Regions from separate parts of the Peribacillus frigoritolerans genome, predicted to be linked through region 2. Evidence: riboswitches for the same ligand, from Rfam matches in the RefSeq annotation. Region 2 holds a riboswitch; each other region holds the start of a gene.

Region 1 (4,214 bases), 2.6 Mb from region 2:
TTTCTTTTTACCTTCAAAAAGATCATTCGTAGGAATGAATAACATCCTTTTGTCTTTATCCGCTATTCCCTTTATTGACTGGTTATAATCGCGAATGTGCTTTTCAAGTTTTTGATTTCCTTTAATCGGGTTATATAGTCCCACTACCAGAATATCCGCTTTATCGTTTGCCTTTATCAGTGTTGCCGTAATCTTTTTCAGATGGCTGATATACTCCCGTTTACCCTCATTGATTTTACGATCACTGATTTTCTCCAAGTCCCCGCCGTTACTATTGATCAAGTCATTCGTTCCGATATAAACGATGAAAGTATCGGCTTCATCAAGTTTCGTTTTAATGCGGTAATCATCAAGCTGTTTCATCACCCCATCCGTTTCCTGGCCTTTTATACCGTAATTCCAAAAACTCACCTTTTGTTCCGATTCCGGGTTATTCAATTCATCCTCCAGGCCTTCTATATATCCTTCCCCGTCCTTATCCCCTTTTCCATAGGTTAACGAATCTCCAAAAGCCATCACCCTTTGCACATCTTCCGACTCCGAGGCCTGAAACTCATATGCAGCAAAACATATAACCAGTACTATAATCAAAAAAACTGACAATTTTTTCATTTGGTTCTCCTCTGTCTTTTTACTAGAAGTATTTAATCCTTTACATACCCCAAAAACCTGCAGACGTAACATAAAAAAGGAATTGTCAGATAAAGAGTAAAGAGTGTATGATAATAAAAAACTTTCAATGGATTGAGTGTCATTTACCGTCCCTTAAACAAAAAACGGGATTACCCTTCATTCTGGAGATTGAATAAATGATAGTTAGGAGTTTAAATCATGGAAGAGCACATAGAGTTTAGAGAGGCAGAACTATCTGATCTACCCAGAATTGTTGAAATATATAATTCGACAATTGCTTCAAGAATGGTCACGGCGGATACGGAGCCTGTATCCGTTCAATCGAGGGTTAAATGGTTTGAGGAACATCATTCAGAAAGTAGACCGCTATATATCATTACTATAGAAGGGAAAACTGCTGGATGGATGAGCTTTCAATCCTTCTATGGCCGACCGGCATATAATTTCACTGCCGAAATCAGCATTTATATTGATGATTATTTCCGGGGAAAAGGAATCGGACAAATTTCGATTCAAAAGGCAATTGAATTGAGTCCAAAATTAGGTATTAAGACTATATTGGGTTTCATTTTCGCCCACAATATACCGAGCCTTAAGCTTTTTTCCAAATTCGGGTTTGAAGAATGGGCACATTTACCTCAAGTTGCCGAGCTGGATGGCATTGAGCGGGATTTGATCATTCTCGGTAAACGTGTCGATATTTAATATAATTCTTTAGAGCTATTGCCTTGAGCAGTAGCTTTTTCAAATTAATACAGGTCGAATTGGCTAATTTATGCTTTTTGGAGGGAAAAATATTCAGACTCTCTTTTACTTGCTAACGCATTTAATAGCGTATCCAATTCTTGACTGGCTTGAACAGTTAGCAGACTTGTTAAGCCGTAACTTGCTGCTAATTTGAACATTTCCTGTCTCTTTTCTTCAATTCTTTCTATAGTTACCTTACGGCAAGGCATTATATGCCACCTCCCATTTATTCAATTTTTTTACACTTTCATCATAATGAAACTACTAGTTAAAATCAACTATTTTCCAGAAATAAAATGTGTTATTTTATAGGTCAAATGTGACAAAACACCTACTTTATTCTTTAATTATGTATATTTTATGTCATTTTCTATTAAACCCAAAAAAGCATCCACTAGTGTAGACTGTGAATGCTTACATCATATACCTTATCCCAGAACCCAAAATATAGTCCATCGCTTACTATGTCATCCATTCAGAAGGTGACTCGTTATTAGGTCTATTTATAACTATCCTATATTCATCTTCGAGCACTTTTAATGGGGCATCATAAAGGTGCCTTTCATCAGAGGTTTTGTATACTCCATTGGCCAATAGCTCTTCAATGAGCTTTGCCTTCCTCTGTTCAATCCTCTTAAATAATTCTGCCATGTAAATGGCTCCTTTCCTAGTCATCCTAGAGCCTGCTTCTAGTTAGCTAACTTTATCAACTTGTTTGATTTTCACCAAATTATATATACCTTTTCTATTATGTCACTAAACGTTATTTCCAAAAATAAAAGCCCCTTCTAATTCAAGAAGAGGCTGACAGTGTCCGTACGGCTCTTCTTATCTTCCAAGCATATGCTTGTTGGATTTAGCACAGTTCCCAAAACGGGTCCGCTGCCGAGGTTTCTTTGGGCCAAGTCCCTCCACCTCTCTGGATAAGAATTCGATATATAAATGATGTAGAAATGATTCTATCCTAATAATCATCAAAAGTCAATTACCTGGTTCTCCCTTTTTTCCTGGACATAATGTGCTCTCTCTTCAAATACGGGTTGCATTTTCTTGTCTTTCTGATATGATGTCAGTAATTACATACAATTCACACCACTAGGGGAGTCTTTTTTAAGACTGAGATGGAAATAGTTCCGGACCCTTTGAACCTGAACCGGCTCATACCGGCGGAGGGAAGTGGATGATATCGTCCATTTACAGACTATATCCATCTACCCCGTTCCGTATTCAGGAACGGGGTTTTTCATTATCAACGGGAACCATTCTAAAGGAGGATGAACAATGGAGAATATTAAAACAGAAACATTCAGTGATAGACTTCATGCACGGGCAAAAGAGATTTGGAAAAGGAACCATTCACATCCCTTTGTCCAGGCAATTGGAAACGGCACGCTTCCTGAAAAGAAATTTGCCTATTACCTGAAGCAGGACTATATCTATCTCATGGATTATTCCAAGCTCTTTGCTTTAGGTGTCATCAAAGCTCATAACATCGAAACCATGGCAAAGTTTGCGAGCATTTTAAATGAAACCCTTCAAGTGGAAATGGATATCCATCGGCAATATGCTTCCGAATTCGGGATCAGTGCCAAGGAATTGGAAGAAACAGAACCTACTCCCACCACTCTAGCCTATACAGGTTACATGCTAAATACAGCTCAGCATGGGACTTTGGCAGACTTGATCGCCTGTCTCCTGCCCTGCGCTTGGGATTATTATGAAATCGGTTTGCTACTAAAAGAACAAAATGGAGCAGCATTGGAAAACAATCGCTACGCAGATTGGATAAGGTCCTATTCATCACCTGAATTCGGGGAAGCACACAAGTGGCTGATCGCATTGTTGGAAGAATTGACGGAAGGCATGCCAGAAAAGGAACTTCTTAGATTAGAAAAGCACTTTTTGGTTACTTCCCGATATGAATATTTATTCTGGGATATGGTTCAAAATGAGCAGGATTGGCCGCTGTAGGTCGCAGACATGATGATGAATCCCATCAAGAAACTGACGTTAACTGCCATGATCACGGCTATAACGACGCTGACCAGTTCATTTATTTTCATCCCTGCAGGATTTGCAAAGGTCTTTCCTATTCAGCATCTGGCAAATGTCCTCACGGCCGTTCTATTGGGGCCTGCTTATGCTGTGACACAAGCTTTCTTAGTTTCCATCATTAGAAACATGTCTGGTACCGGTTCAATATTCGCCTTTCCCGGCAGCATGATCGGTGCACTTTTGGCTGCCATCCTTTATCGAAAAACACAAAGCTTAAAATTCGCTTGTTTAGGTGAAGTAATCGGGACCGGCATTCTCGGTTCCCTGGCCTGTTATCCACTTGCCATCCTCCTAATAGGAGAAAAAGCGGCTCTTTTTGGTTTTTTACCGGCTTTTATGCTCAGTTCATTCGCAGGTGCGATTTTAGCTTTCATATTACTTAAAATACTTCTAAAAAATAATTATATGAAGGGGTTTTTTTATGAAAACAGCATTAACCATCGCCGGCTCTGATTCAGGGGGCGGTGCTGGAATACAAGCGGATTTAAAAACATTTTCTGCACATGGGGTCTTTGGAATGTCTGCAATAACAGCCGTAACCGCACAAAATACAATGGAAGTCCGTTCAGTACAGCCAATTGAAACAGCTATCATATCGGACCAAATTGCAGCTATCTTTGAAGATATTCCTGTCGATGCAGTAAAAATAGGCATGCTTGGATCAAAAGAAATCGTGGAAACAGTCGCTGCGTCCCTTAAAACCTTCATGCCTGCCATCGTTATCCTTGACCCTGTCATGATTTCCAAAAGCGGCCACCATTTGCTCGACGAAAAGGCTG
Region 2 (4,214 bases):
AAAGCACCGACCTCCGATTTTCTTCCCAAACCGACAACAGCCATTTTTGCATTTTCAATCTTGTCAGTTCATCCAAGGCAGAAAAGGGTTCGTCCAGGCACATCAAGTCCTGTGGACTTAAGATACTCCGGATGAATGCGGCCCTTTGCTTCATGCCTCCTGATAATTCATGCGGATATGCTTTCTCATACTCTTCTAATCCAGCTTTCCTCAAAAGGGCTTTTGCCTTTTCTTTATCTTTGATCCCAGCAAGTTCACTTCCAAGCAAAACATTTTCCAATACCGTTCTCCAAGGTAAAAGGGAAGGCTGCTGCGGCATATAGCTGATATGGCCCTTTAAACCATTTATCTTTTTACCATCCAGTGAAATGATGCCATGATCCGGCTTCAAAATACCGCCGATCAAGTGGAACAATGTACTTTTACCACTGCCCGATGGCCCAAGGATCGTGACAAATTCCCCATCACCCACATGAAAATTCATATTCTCCAATATATTCTGTTTACCATCGAAAGAATAGGAGACATCTTTAATTTCCAGCTTCATCCTTGCCGCCCTCCTTTCTCTTCCAAGAAACTAAGTATTTCTCCAGGAAGGTGATGATTCCAAAAAAGATCAGGCTCATTCCCATGATGATGAAAATGGCAACAAACACCCGGTCTGTCCTGAACGCAGAAGACGCGAGCGTCATATAAACACCAATCCCCGATTTTGCCCCGAGCCACTCTGAAATAACCGCACCCATTACACTATAGGTGGCCGAAATTTTCAGGCCGGAGAAAATGAACGGGATTGAGTGGGGAAATTCCAGCTTCCAAAATAACTGGTTCTTTCCCGCTCCCATCATCTTGAAATAATGCTTAAGTTCGTATGGTGTCTGGCGAAAACCGTCCAATGATGCAACCGCAACCGGAAAAAAACATACAAGCGAAATCACGATTAACTTAGGCAGCATGCCAAAGCCAAACCAGATCACCAAAAGCGGGGCCAAAACTATGATAGGTATATTTTGTGATAGTATGAGCAGAGGATAAACCGCGTCCTTCACACCTGGAAATAGGTGTAAGGTTGCAGCAACCAATAAGCCGATGCAGCTTCCAATAAAAAAGCCCGACAACGCAAGCTCGGTTGTGGATATAAGGTGTCCGTAAAGATTGCGCGACGACTCAATTCCTTCTATGAAAATGGCCGATGGAGCGGGAAGCAGCCATTCTTCAACCTTCAATAAGACTGTCACTGACTCCCAAACTATCAGCAACAATAATAAAAGAAAGAAGGGAGCCCCCTTCTTCCAAATTCCCCTTCCGATCATGCCCGATATTTCTCCGTTAACGTATCCATCGTAATCCCGCTTGGCTGATATAATATTTTCACTTGCGAAATGACATTCGGCGATCCTATTTCAATCATTCTTACATTCATTTTTTCTATCACGGCAAAAAGTTCGGAAAGCTCGCCCTCCATTGTCGTTTCAAGCGGGTGAACCTCATACTTGACACCTGATTCTTCAATGATCTTGATTGCTTCATCGACCATAGGGATGACATTTTCCCCTTTAGGGATAATTTGTATACTAATTAATGAATTGGCCATTGTATTTCCTCCTATTTTGGTAAAAATTCATTGGTAAATGCCTTTTCAGGATCGAAATCACCTTCAAGAAGCTTGTTTTCAGTCATCCAATCACTGTAATTCTTCCAGATTTCCAGTTTTTGTTCACCCCAACGCGGAGCATCATCCTGATACTTGGCTGCAAGCCACTCCTGGCTTTTCTTAACTAGTTTTGCATCAAGATCCGGCGCAGACTTAATTAACATGTCTGCTGCATCAGCAGGATTCTTAATCGCAAACTGGTACCCTTTCGATGCTGCATGAACGAATGCTTTAACAGTTTCGGGATCTTCTTTTATCATCTTTTCATTTGTAGTCAAAACAGGCGTATAGTAATCAAGCTTATCTGAGTATTCGGTTAAGTAAACCATATTAAGCTTTTCATTTCGCAACTCAGCCTCAATGCCTGTCCATCCATAATAAATCCAGGCAAAATCTATATCCCTTTTAACCGAAGTGAAAAAATCCATGTCTCCTGTATTGACTATATCCACTTCATTTACATCCGCATTTTCTTTTTTCATTAGTGAATCAATAATGGCCTTTTCAACCGGAGACCCCCAGCCACCATACGTTTTCCCTTCAAAATCCTTGGGAGTTTTAATGTTCTTTGCCTCAGGGGAAGCGAATCCAGAGGTATTATGCTGGATGACGGCAGCAACCGAAACAATCGGCACGCCCTGCACGCGGGCCTGCGTTATGCCCTCCTGGTAGCTCACGCCAAATTCAGATTTTCCTGAAGCGACAAGCTTATCCGCTCCAGCTTCACCTGGCATGATAATTTCCACATCAAGACCTTGGTCTTTAAAATAACCTTTTTCCTTGGCTACATACAATCCTGTATGGTTTGTATTCGGTGTCCAATCGAGCACGACCGATACCTTTTTTAATTCTTCATTTTTAGATGCTTCTTCTTTTTCATTAGTTCCGCCTGCACCGCATCCAGCCAAAAGGAACAACGAAGTTAACAGTGGTAAGAATTTATTCAAGTCATTATCCTCCTACACATCTTATAAGATCCATATGCCGGAACCATAATGGGGCTCCAGGTTCTATTCAAATACTGGATAAAAAAGCAAAAAACGCCCGAAGATGAATTCGGACGTTAACATACAAAACAGAAAATCAGTAATAATATGTTCCCTCCGCTGGCATCATCCAGATCAGGTTCAAAGAGTCAGCATCTAAAGGATGCAATCTCAGCCAGCAGTACTGGCCCCCCTACATTTCTCGCACATATGAACTTTTCTCTCTCATTATATCAATTCATAGGGAAAAAGGAATACTAATTTGCTTCTTCTCACTAATTGGAAAGGTATTCCTGGCACTTTAGGATTTCTTGCAAAACATCTTTTGGAACGAAAATCATTGAAAGCAAAATAATTCTGCCTCTTTCCTTTCTAATCATTCTTGGCTGCAACGGTGGCGGACACTTATCAAATAGTCATTTCTTTGCAAGCATTCATATAATGAGCATTACCTGTAGACATTTTTGTTTACCGGTTTTATTAAACCCTTAATTTCATAAGCAAAAGGTGGATATGATCATGATAAAGATTAATCACAAATGGTTAGATGTCAGTCAAATCCAACCAGGTACAGCATCTGCCAAATCACTTGAAACTCTTCAATGCTTGGCGGAAGATTCTAACGTTTTTGAATACCGGAACTTTGGGGATTTTAATTTCGAGATACAGCTGAGGAACCGAGTCATAGAGGCAGCTATTGCGTTGGATAAAAGTGGTCCGGAATTTTCCACACTTGAGGAATCTCAATCCAATCAAAAATATTGGCACCTTTCAAAGGATGGCACCTTTACCCTTCAGCCAGGGATTCTCCCTCATGCTGCGCTTGTTGACATTTTCATGAATGGAAGGCTTTATGCCTTCGAATGCGGGACAGCAATAGTCGTCACTTTTTTAAAGGCGATTTTGGATTTAATCGGCCCCAGGAATTTCGACTATCTTTTTTCAGACCTATTTTTATATGACTTTCGCCCTCCAAGGAATATGGCTCTTATCATTCACCAAGGACGGGATTATTTACCAGGGGATTGCGTTTACTTCATAAACCCTGATCATGACGAGACAACTCCTGAATGGCAAGGTGAAAATGCCATATTATTAGGGAGAAACCTCTTTTATGGCCACGGGATCGGGATTACCACTGCACAGGGAATCATCAATGAATTAAATAGCAATAGAAAGCCGTACGCCACCATATCAGCATTCTTGACAACACATATCATTTTCCTGGATAGTTCCTTCTATAGACAATTTCAACTAAATATCCCCCGAGCAAAGCCCGATCACTGTCCTGTCAGCCTTTCCAATTGTATTGTTTCTGAAATAGGTTCGAAGATATACCTTTCATGACCTTTTTGTTTTATATGCATAAAAAAATGCTTGGGGAGAGATCTCCCAAGCATTTTTTCTTTTCACGCACCAATATTCCCTTTGCCTTTGAACCTGCGGGCACTTGCCTGACCCCATTTCGTTATGGATAGTGTATAAACAGCCAAGGCTGACCATATGAACAAAAAGGCTAAAAGATGTGCTTTCGTGAAACTTTCATGATAGACGAATACCCCGATCAATAAAGA
Region 3 (4,214 bases), 620 kb from region 2:
TCCCAAACATCTTTGATGCATACTTGGAAGAATTCAGGGTAACTTAAATGCGTTAAATAGTGAATTTCAAGGAGGATGGTTATGGGAATTTTAAGCGGAAATCCGAAAGAAGAGCCTATGCATTACGGAGAGGTATTCGGAACATGGGCATTTCTTACAACTACAAAAGGGCTGATTGCCTGTCATCAAACTATGCTTAATCATACTGGCGACAAGGACCTGCATAAATTACTTGTTGAAGTGATCAATCAAGGGAAACAGGAACATGACCAACTTGAATCATTATTAAAAGAAAATAACGTAGGACTGCCTCCGTCACCACCTGAAAGACCTAAAGCTAATTTGGAGGATATTCCAGTCGGGGCACGTCTTCAAGATCCTGAAATCTCTGCTTCAGTATCAATCGATATTAATGCAGGATTAGTTGCTTGCAGCCAAATCATGGGTCAATGCATCCGAGAAGATATTGCACAGATGTTCGCACAATTCCATACGAATAAAGCTGCATTGGGTGCTGACTTCCTAAGATTGAATAAGGAAAAAGGCTGGCTTGTCCCTCCTCCTCTTCATATTAATAAAACAAGTATGTAAATATAATGAAATATCCCCTAATCATGTTGACATCGTGATTGGATGCCCAACATGATTAAGGGATTAATTCCGATAATGAAAGGACGATTAAGGAATCACTACCATTGCAGACTTTCGATTAAGTGGCACTTTGTGCATTGTTGACTATAATCAGTTTTTACAAATTCATGATTACAATTCTCGCGAAAAATGTTCAGCTCCCTTTTCAGCTGTTCCAATTGAGTTTCCAACTGTTTCATTTCAACTTTTATTTGGATTACCCGATTCATCGAATTCTCCCTCTCGTCGGAATCACAGATAGATTTCCCCGTCCGTTTTCCTAAATTCATTCGCTTTTTCTTTAAGACCTTCATCGATTACCGACTCAAAACCCAGACCCTTTTCCTTCGCCAAATCACGGATGTCCTGAGAAATCCTCATACTGCAGAATTTGGGTCCGCACATTGAACAGAAATGGGCTGTTTTGGCACCCTCTGCCGGAAGTGTTTCATCGTGATATTCAACTGCCCTTTCAGGATCGAGGGAAAGATTGAATTGATCTCTCCAACGAAATTCGAATCTAGCCTTCGAAAGGGCATCATCCCGTTTCCGTGCCTGGGGATGGCCTTTTGCAAGATCAGCTGCGTGGGCTGCAATTTTATAAGTAATGACCCCTACACGAACATCCTCTTTATTCGGAAGTCCCAAATGCTCTTTCGGTGTCACATAACAAAGCATGGCCGTTCCAAACCATCCAATCATGGCAGCACCAATCGCAGAAGTGATATGATCGTATCCAGGAGCTATATCCGTTGTCAATGGTCCCAGGGTATAGAATGGAGCTTCTTGACAGACTTCCAGCTGCTTATCCATATTTTCTTTAATCAAATGCATCGGTACGTGACCGGGTCCCTCCACCATGACTTGAACATCGTGCTTCCAAGCAATCTTCGTCAGTTCCCCAAGTGTTTCCAATTCAGCAAATTGAGCCTCATCGTTTGCATCTGCAATGGAGCCAGGACGGAGGCCGTCACCTAATGAGAAAGAGACATCATACGCCTTCATGATTTCACAAATCTCTTCAAAGTGAGTATAGAGAAAACTTTCTTGGTGATGGGCCAAGCACCATTGTGCCATGATGGAGCCCCCCCGGGAAACGATTCCCGTAACTCGCTTTGCTGTCATGGGAATGTATCGCAAAAGCACACCGGCGTGTATGGTGAAGTAATCGACACCTTGCTCAGCCTGCTCGATTAATGTATCCCGGAAAACTTCCCAATTTAAATCTTCCGCGACTCCATTCACTTTTTCCAATGCTTGATATATCGGAACCGTCCCAACTGGCACAGGTGAATTCCTGATAATCCATTCCCGGGTCGTGTGAATATTCTTTCCGGTGGAAAGATCCATTATGTTGTCTGCACCCCAACGTGTAGCCCAAGTCATTTTCTCCACTTCAGCTTCGATCGATGAACTAACAGCGGAATTTCCAATATTCGCATTTATTTTCACATGAAAATTACGTCCGATGATCATGGGCTCACTTTCAGGATGGTTAATATTTGCCGGTATGATCGCCCTCCCGCTAGCTACCTCTTCTCTTACAAACTCAGGGGCTACATTTTCCCTGATCGAGATGAACTCCATTTCCGGAGTTATGATACCTTTTCGGGCATAATGGAGCTGGGTTACGTTTTGCCCATTCGCTGCACGCAATGGTTTTCTTTTCAATCCCGGAAAAACTTCTGCTTTGGTTCGTGACTCTTTTTTATACCCGTTATCTTCGGGCTTTATTTCACGCCCTTCATACTCTTCAACATCTTCCCTTTCCAGAACCCAGCTGCGTCTAATCGGGGCAAGACCTTTATGAATATCAATGGGATATTCTGAATCCGTATAAAAACCGCTTGTGTCATATACTCGTAAAGGCGGATTCTCCTCTTCGCCGAATGACCCTGTAGTCGGACTTAGCTTAATTTCACGCATGGGTACCCTAATATCGGGTCTAGATCCCTCAACATACACTTTTTTACTCCCGGCAAAACTGGACATAATTGAAACGTTCATGTCATTTACTGAATTACTCATCATGATTTCATTTCTCCTTTTTAAGTTCATTTAAAAAGGACAAAATCCAATCCATTTCGCACGAAAAAGCCAGATCTCATATTTAAGACCTGGCTAACGTTAGTATGGCTACAGAAATGACCAATTGAAATGTCATTGTTTAGTAGATTCTAACTTCCCCACGCTGGTATGAACCAGATCAGGTCCTGAGGGTTAAGAAGCTTAAGCGCTTCTCTCTCAGCCCAACTTATATTGGACACCCCTAGTCTGAATAATTTAATTGATTACAGGATAACTATATCTCACCCTTTTCATTCTGTAAATAATTTGAAAGACCTAATATTTTCATTACAACTCTCAAAAATTTGTTATTTGAAGGAGAGCCGTCAATTAATTCCCCAGGCCCTCAAGGATAGGGTAGAGCTCCTCTAAATGCTTGATTTCATAGGTTGGAATCACTTCATTCCGTTCCTTATCATGGCGATTTATCCAAACCGACTTTATGCCTACCCGTGATGCTCCAAGGATATCCGTCATTAAATTATCGCCGACCATCAATACTTCATCTTTATCAAGCTCCATGATTTCCAAAGCATGCTCAAAAATGGAGGCATCCGGTTTACCTCTTCCAAATGCGCCTGATATCACGATTTGGTCGAAATAAGGAACCAGTTCAGGCGTAATTTCAAGTTTGGTATTTTGCAGCTCAGGAGATCCGTTCGTAAGCAATAGCAATTTATACTTCCCTTTTAATTCATCCAGAACACGGAATGTTTCTTCATAGATAAATGGCTTTTTGCGTCTCTCTGCAGGGAAACGTTCTGCCAGTTCAAGCCCAAATTCCGGGTCATCGATCCCTAATGCCAATAACCCTCTCGTCCACGCTTCTTTCCGATAAGCCGGAGCAATCCCGGCCATCTTCCTGAATTCATCATGATCATCCTGGAAATTTCCCCATAGCCCCTCAAATGGGTTGATTCCGATCATTTGTGTGAATGCATATGTATCGTAAGAAGAATAAAGCTCACGCGCTTCCTTTCGCACAGCTTCTTCAAACTCGTCGACATTCAGATCATATTTCTCCTTGGCCACTTCACATGTGGCCACAAAAGCCTCTTTTACACTTTTCTGATCCCATAGTAATGTATCATCTAAATCAAAAAAAACTGCCTTCAGCAAAATGTCCACCCCTCTTTCCCTATTATTGAATTCGTAAAAATTACACTATTACAATAATAAACCACAACCAATAAAAAAAGAATAACTATTCGGAAAATGACTTACCTTTTCTAGTGGGAAACCCTTATCCACTTATCATCTTTCAAATACATACAGCTTTCCATTACTGGCAATCTTGAATTTCGGACCGGTGAACCCCCGTCGGATCAGCTCTTTCCTCATATATACCATGAGGGCGGCATGACTCACGATCAGAACATCCCTTTCCCCCTTTGCAAAGACTTCATCCAATACTTTATTGATCCTTCGCTCTGCGATCTTAATTTCCGCCCTTGTCTGCTTGTTGAACACCGAGCAGCAGCGAATCCAGATGGCCCAAAGGATGAATGGCAGCTTTA
Region 4 (4,214 bases), 1.7 Mb from region 2:
CGGTTGGTTCATCTAAAAATATCACGTCTGGTTCAAGGGCCAATACTGAAGCGATTGCCAGACGCTGTTTCATCCCGCCTGATAATGTTCCAATACTTGTATGGCCCAGGTTCAATCCTACTTTACGGAAATGATTTTGAATCTTCTCTTTCATTTCTTCTTTAGGGACGGAAAGATTCTCAAGGACGAAGGCAATTTCCTCATCGGCAAATGGCATGCAAAACTGACTATCAGGGTCTTGAAAAACATATCCCCATGAAGAAGGGCATTTCAATTTCTCCGTTTTCATCGGTACTTCGATAGAATTTGGAATCAATCCGCTTAACACTTGTAAAAGAGTCGACTTACCACATCCTGATGGTCCCAACAATAGCACTTTTTCTCCTTGATCAAACGATAGTGATAGGTCCTTGAATATTAAAGATTCATCACCGGGAAATTTCATTCTTAACTTTTCAACAAAAACGATTGGTTCCATGGCCCTCAACCTCTACTTTTGATCCAGTTCTGCATAATCTTTATTTGAAACCGGACGCACAAGATTAGTTACACCTGTTGCTTCCAGGACTTTAACTAGATAATAAGCAGTCACACCTGCAAAGAATATGGAACCCAAAAACCTCGCTATCATGAATAACGATAGATTCCAAGTAGAAAGCGCACCTATTTCCCCGTATGCAAAATCCATGATAACTGATGCCAGGCAGGAAGCTATCGCAGCTAAAACGGCCACCGGCATATTGAATTTTTTATATTTGAACGCCCTGAACACCAGTTCCGCGAACAAACCTTGTACCACCCCATATAACAGCACGGTCAGCCCCCATGGTGAACCAAGAAAGAACTCCCCGGAAGCTGCTGCTATCTCCGCCAAAAGTGCCACACCCGGTTTCCGTAAAATTAAAAAGGCGACGGGGCCAGCTATAAACCACATTCCATAAATAAGTTGATCCAAATGTAACCCGAATGGTTTAACGGAATAATAGATCGAACCCCAAAGGATATAAACGATTCCAAATGCTACCGCAATTACGATCGTGACCAATATGTCCGTTAATTTCAATCCTTTTTTCATTGTTTCATTCCCCTTTATACTTCTAGTGTTTCCTTATGCACAGGCCATGTCTCTAAACGATAAGCCATTTCCCAAAATGAGTATTCATATTGGCTGCTGAGGATAAAATGCTCTTTCATTCTTTCCTTATCTTCGTCTGTCACTTTTTCAGCAATCTCATCAAGCCTCGCAATTTGCTCTTCCACCAAAGTGCGGAACCACTCCCCTCCGTAAGCCGCTATCCATTCTTGATAAATCGGCTCTTCCGGCATGCACCCTTGCAGTCTTTCACCTATTTCATAATACAGCCAGTAACACGGCAAGATAGCTGCAATAACATCCCCTAAATGTCCCGAATATGCCGCACGATACATATGGGAGGTATAAGCATAAGCAGTCGGGGCAGGTTTGAAATTATCCCGTTCTTCTTTTGTGATGCCTAATCTCTCAGAAAAATTCTCATGAAGCTTCAACTCCGCTTCATATGTTCCTTGTGCATGGCCCGCAAGCCTGCTTGTTGTATGTAAATCCGTAGCTTTGACTGCCCCTAAAGCTTGAACTCTAGCAAAATGAGATAAATAATAGGAATCTTGCATGACATAAAAACGGAAACACTCCAATGGCAATGTGCCATCTCCTATTCCTGCAACAAACGGGTGATTAAAACTAGCTTCCCAAATATGATCAGCTTCCTGACGAATTTCCTCTGAAAACTTCATGTCCATTACCTCCAAATTATATTTTTCAAGAAATGTTACGGAAAAAAACCTTTTATCACCCCTTTTTTTGCAAACAAAAAACCACTTTCTTAAACGTAAAGAAAGTGGTTGTACTTGAAATAATACAGAAACGTATTGTTCCAGACCCCACTTCCCTACGCTGGTATAAACCAGATCAGGTTCTAAGGGTCTTAAAGTCATACTTTAATCTCAGCTTCTGCGGTAAAAATCAACTTTCACCTATAAAGCACCCCTAGTGGTACAAATTGTATATTAAATTTCATTTGCCTTTATATTAACACGATAAATCCAATTGTCAAACGTATTACGGAAAGTTTTCAACTTAATGATTTAGGGTTACTAACCTTTCAATCTTGCATAACCCCCATTTACCCAGCAGTTTAACGGCACTTTAATCAATGGGTTTCGCTACGTAATTCACTCGTGAGTTTGGCCGTTTTACTCGTGAAATTGATGTTTACATGGGATTTCTGCTGCTTTACTAATGAGTTTAGCTGCTTTAATCGTGAGTTTGGCCGTTTTACTAATGAGCTTAGCTGCTTTAATCGTGAGTTTGGCCGTTTTACTCGTGAATTTAGCTGTTTTACTCGTGAGTTTGGCCTGTTTACTCGTGAATTTAGCTGGTTTACTCGTGAATTCTCCAACTTTACTCGTGAAATCTTTTATTCTCTAAAAATAGCCTATATGGCAGGGAACAGTTGCATGACTGTCCGCTGACATATAGGCCATCTACTAGAGAACAATATTATACATTCGATGTAGCTTTTAGTTTTATATTTTCCTCAAGCTGCAGTTTATCATAGCTGCCATACCTCTCTTTCACAACGAGTAACGCCAAGGCAGCCATTATGCTCGGAACCGTGAAGGCCATGAATGCATTTTGTGGTGAATAGTTAGCAGCGAGCAGTAATCCTATTAATGTTGGGGCAACAATCGCTCCAATTCTACCAAAAGCCAAGGCCCAACCTATCCCGGTGGACCTTATCTCCCGCGGATAATACTCGGATATATACGTATTGGCCAAATTCATCGTGCCGACTGTACTGGCCCCTCCAAAAGCGATCAGAATATATAATGCTGCTGCATTTGAGGTCAAACCTAATATAACAAAACAGACCGTACCCATGGCACAGAGGGATAAAAGTACTCTTCTATGGCCTATTTTCCCAACTAAATACCCTCCAATTATCGATCCGCCAATTTGTCCTATTCCCGATATAAGATTGAAAGATAAACTGGATGAAAGGCCGTATCCGGACTGCTGCATGATTTTGGGTAACCATGTATTGAGTCCGTATACCATAAGTAAACAATTAAAGGCAGCTACCCAAAACGCAAATGTGCTAAGAGTGCGCTTATTTTCAAAGAGTTTCTTGACTGGAAAGCCCTTTGCCCTTTCTTGGACTTTGGCAAACTCATAATCGTCCGACTCTTTATAGTCGCCGTCTGGATCAATGCGATTCAGGATTCCAGCAAGCTTTTCTCCTTGTTTTCGAATAACATAATAGGAAAGCGATTCAGGAAATTGCTTCATGAAGAATGGCAGTGCCAGCAAGGGAAGCGCCCCTATCCAATACAAAACCCTCCAACTCATTTGTTCCATCACATACATTCCAATTAAAGAAGCGAGTATGCTTCCGATAGAATAACCGCAGTACATAGCGGTTACAATGAGAACCTTATTCTTTTTGGGTGAGTATTCCGCCATTAGGGAGATGACGTTTGGCATTAATCCTCCCATTCCCAAGGCCGCTATAAATCGCATAACCGAGAAAAAGGCAGGATCCGGGGCAAAACTTGAAAGTAATGTAAAAACACTGAATAGACATATACAGATGGCAAGCACTTTTTTTCTCCCTATTTTATCCGCAAGAGGTGCAAAAATGAGTGCTCCCACCATCATACCGAACAATGAGTAACTTGCAATTCCGCCAGCTTCGACTGGCGTCAAGTTCCATTCCTCCATCATCAAAGGCAAACCTACTCCGTACATGGCTATATCAAATCCATCAAAGGTAATTGCGAACAAACACCACATGAAGACCATTATATGAAAACGGCCAAATCTACTATTACCTACCACTTCCGAAGCATTGACCTCACGCAATATATTCCCTCCTCTTTGCCATATTTCACGCTATAACATGTAATGTCAGTTTCCCTAGTTCACCGTAATCTGCTATTATTTCATCGCTTGCCTGTATCGATACGGCATCTGTAATTCCGCCTACTAAAACAATCATTCCAGCCTGGATGGAAAGTCCTTCCCGGTTAATCATTTTTACAAGCTCCACAATCGAATGAATCGGGTGATCGAGCACAGCTTCACCGCGACCCCTCTTTTGCATTTCACCATTTTGATAAAGCGTAACTTCTGCTTGAGCCCAGTCCGTGTGATACGGTGAATAAGCTTGATTGCT

Evidence for each region. Region 2 has a riboswitch for thiamine pyrophosphate ahead of ABOA58_RS20080 (ABC transporter substrate-binding protein). Riboswitches for the same ligand answer to the same signal wherever they lie in the genome.
Region 1: linked by a shared signal. The riboswitch ahead of tenA (thiaminase II) and the one ahead of ABOA58_RS20080 (ABC transporter substrate-binding protein) in region 2 are both predicted to bind thiamine pyrophosphate.
Region 3: linked by a shared signal. The riboswitch ahead of thiC (phosphomethylpyrimidine synthase ThiC) and the one ahead of ABOA58_RS20080 (ABC transporter substrate-binding protein) in region 2 are both predicted to bind thiamine pyrophosphate.
Region 4: linked by a shared signal. The riboswitch ahead of tenA (thiaminase II) and the one ahead of ABOA58_RS20080 (ABC transporter substrate-binding protein) in region 2 are both predicted to bind thiamine pyrophosphate.

What each region holds. Positions count from the first base shown of each region.
Region 1 is NZ_CP158190.1:1,519,406-1,523,619, reverse strand. Features, by position in the region: gene ABOA58_RS07550 (GDSL-type esterase/lipase family protein) at 1-612, opposite strand, end outside; gene ABOA58_RS07545 (GNAT family N-acetyltransferase) at 832-1,338, shown strand; gene ABOA58_RS07540 (aspartyl-phosphate phosphatase Spo0E family protein) at 1,407-1,589, opposite strand; gene ABOA58_RS07535 (Fur-regulated basic protein FbpA) at 1,843-2,031, opposite strand; SAM riboswitch class I at 2,206-2,310, opposite strand; TPP riboswitch at 2,468-2,572, shown strand; gene tenA (thiaminase II) at 2,662-3,351, shown strand; gene thiW (energy coupling factor transporter S component ThiW) at 3,367-3,888, shown strand; gene thiD (bifunctional hydroxymethylpyrimidine kinase/phosphomethylpyrimidine kinase) at 3,857-4,214, shown strand, end outside.
Region 2 is NZ_CP158190.1:4,099,631-4,103,844, forward strand. Features, by position in the region: gene ABOA58_RS20065 (ABC transporter ATP-binding protein) at 1-547, opposite strand, end outside; gene ABOA58_RS20070 (ABC transporter permease) at 531-1,313, opposite strand; gene ABOA58_RS20075 (thiamine-binding protein) at 1,310-1,594, opposite strand; gene ABOA58_RS20080 (ABC transporter substrate-binding protein) at 1,606-2,601, opposite strand; TPP riboswitch at 2,736-2,845, opposite strand; gene ABOA58_RS20085 (protein-glutamine gamma-glutamyltransferase) at 3,160-3,987, shown strand; gene rarD (EamA family transporter RarD) at 4,050-4,214, opposite strand, start outside.
Region 3 is NZ_CP158190.1:4,716,590-4,720,803, forward strand. Features, by position in the region: gene ABOA58_RS23225 (DUF3231 family protein) at 82-591, shown strand; gene thiC (phosphomethylpyrimidine synthase ThiC) at 883-2,661, opposite strand; TPP riboswitch at 2,797-2,911, opposite strand; gene ABOA58_RS23235 (HAD family hydrolase) at 3,028-3,816, opposite strand; gene ABOA58_RS23240 (histidine phosphatase family protein) at 3,952-4,214, opposite strand, start outside.
Region 4 is NZ_CP158190.1:2,397,911-2,402,124, reverse strand. Features, by position in the region: gene ABOA58_RS11790 (ABC transporter ATP-binding protein) at 1-478, opposite strand, end outside; gene ABOA58_RS11785 (ECF transporter S component) at 491-1,075, opposite strand; gene tenA (thiaminase II) at 1,090-1,773, opposite strand; TPP riboswitch at 1,909-2,038, opposite strand; gene ABOA58_RS11775 (hypothetical protein) at 2,279-2,467, shown strand; gene ABOA58_RS11770 (MFS transporter) at 2,540-3,901, opposite strand; gene ABOA58_RS11765 (2-keto-4-pentenoate hydratase) at 3,927-4,214, opposite strand, start outside.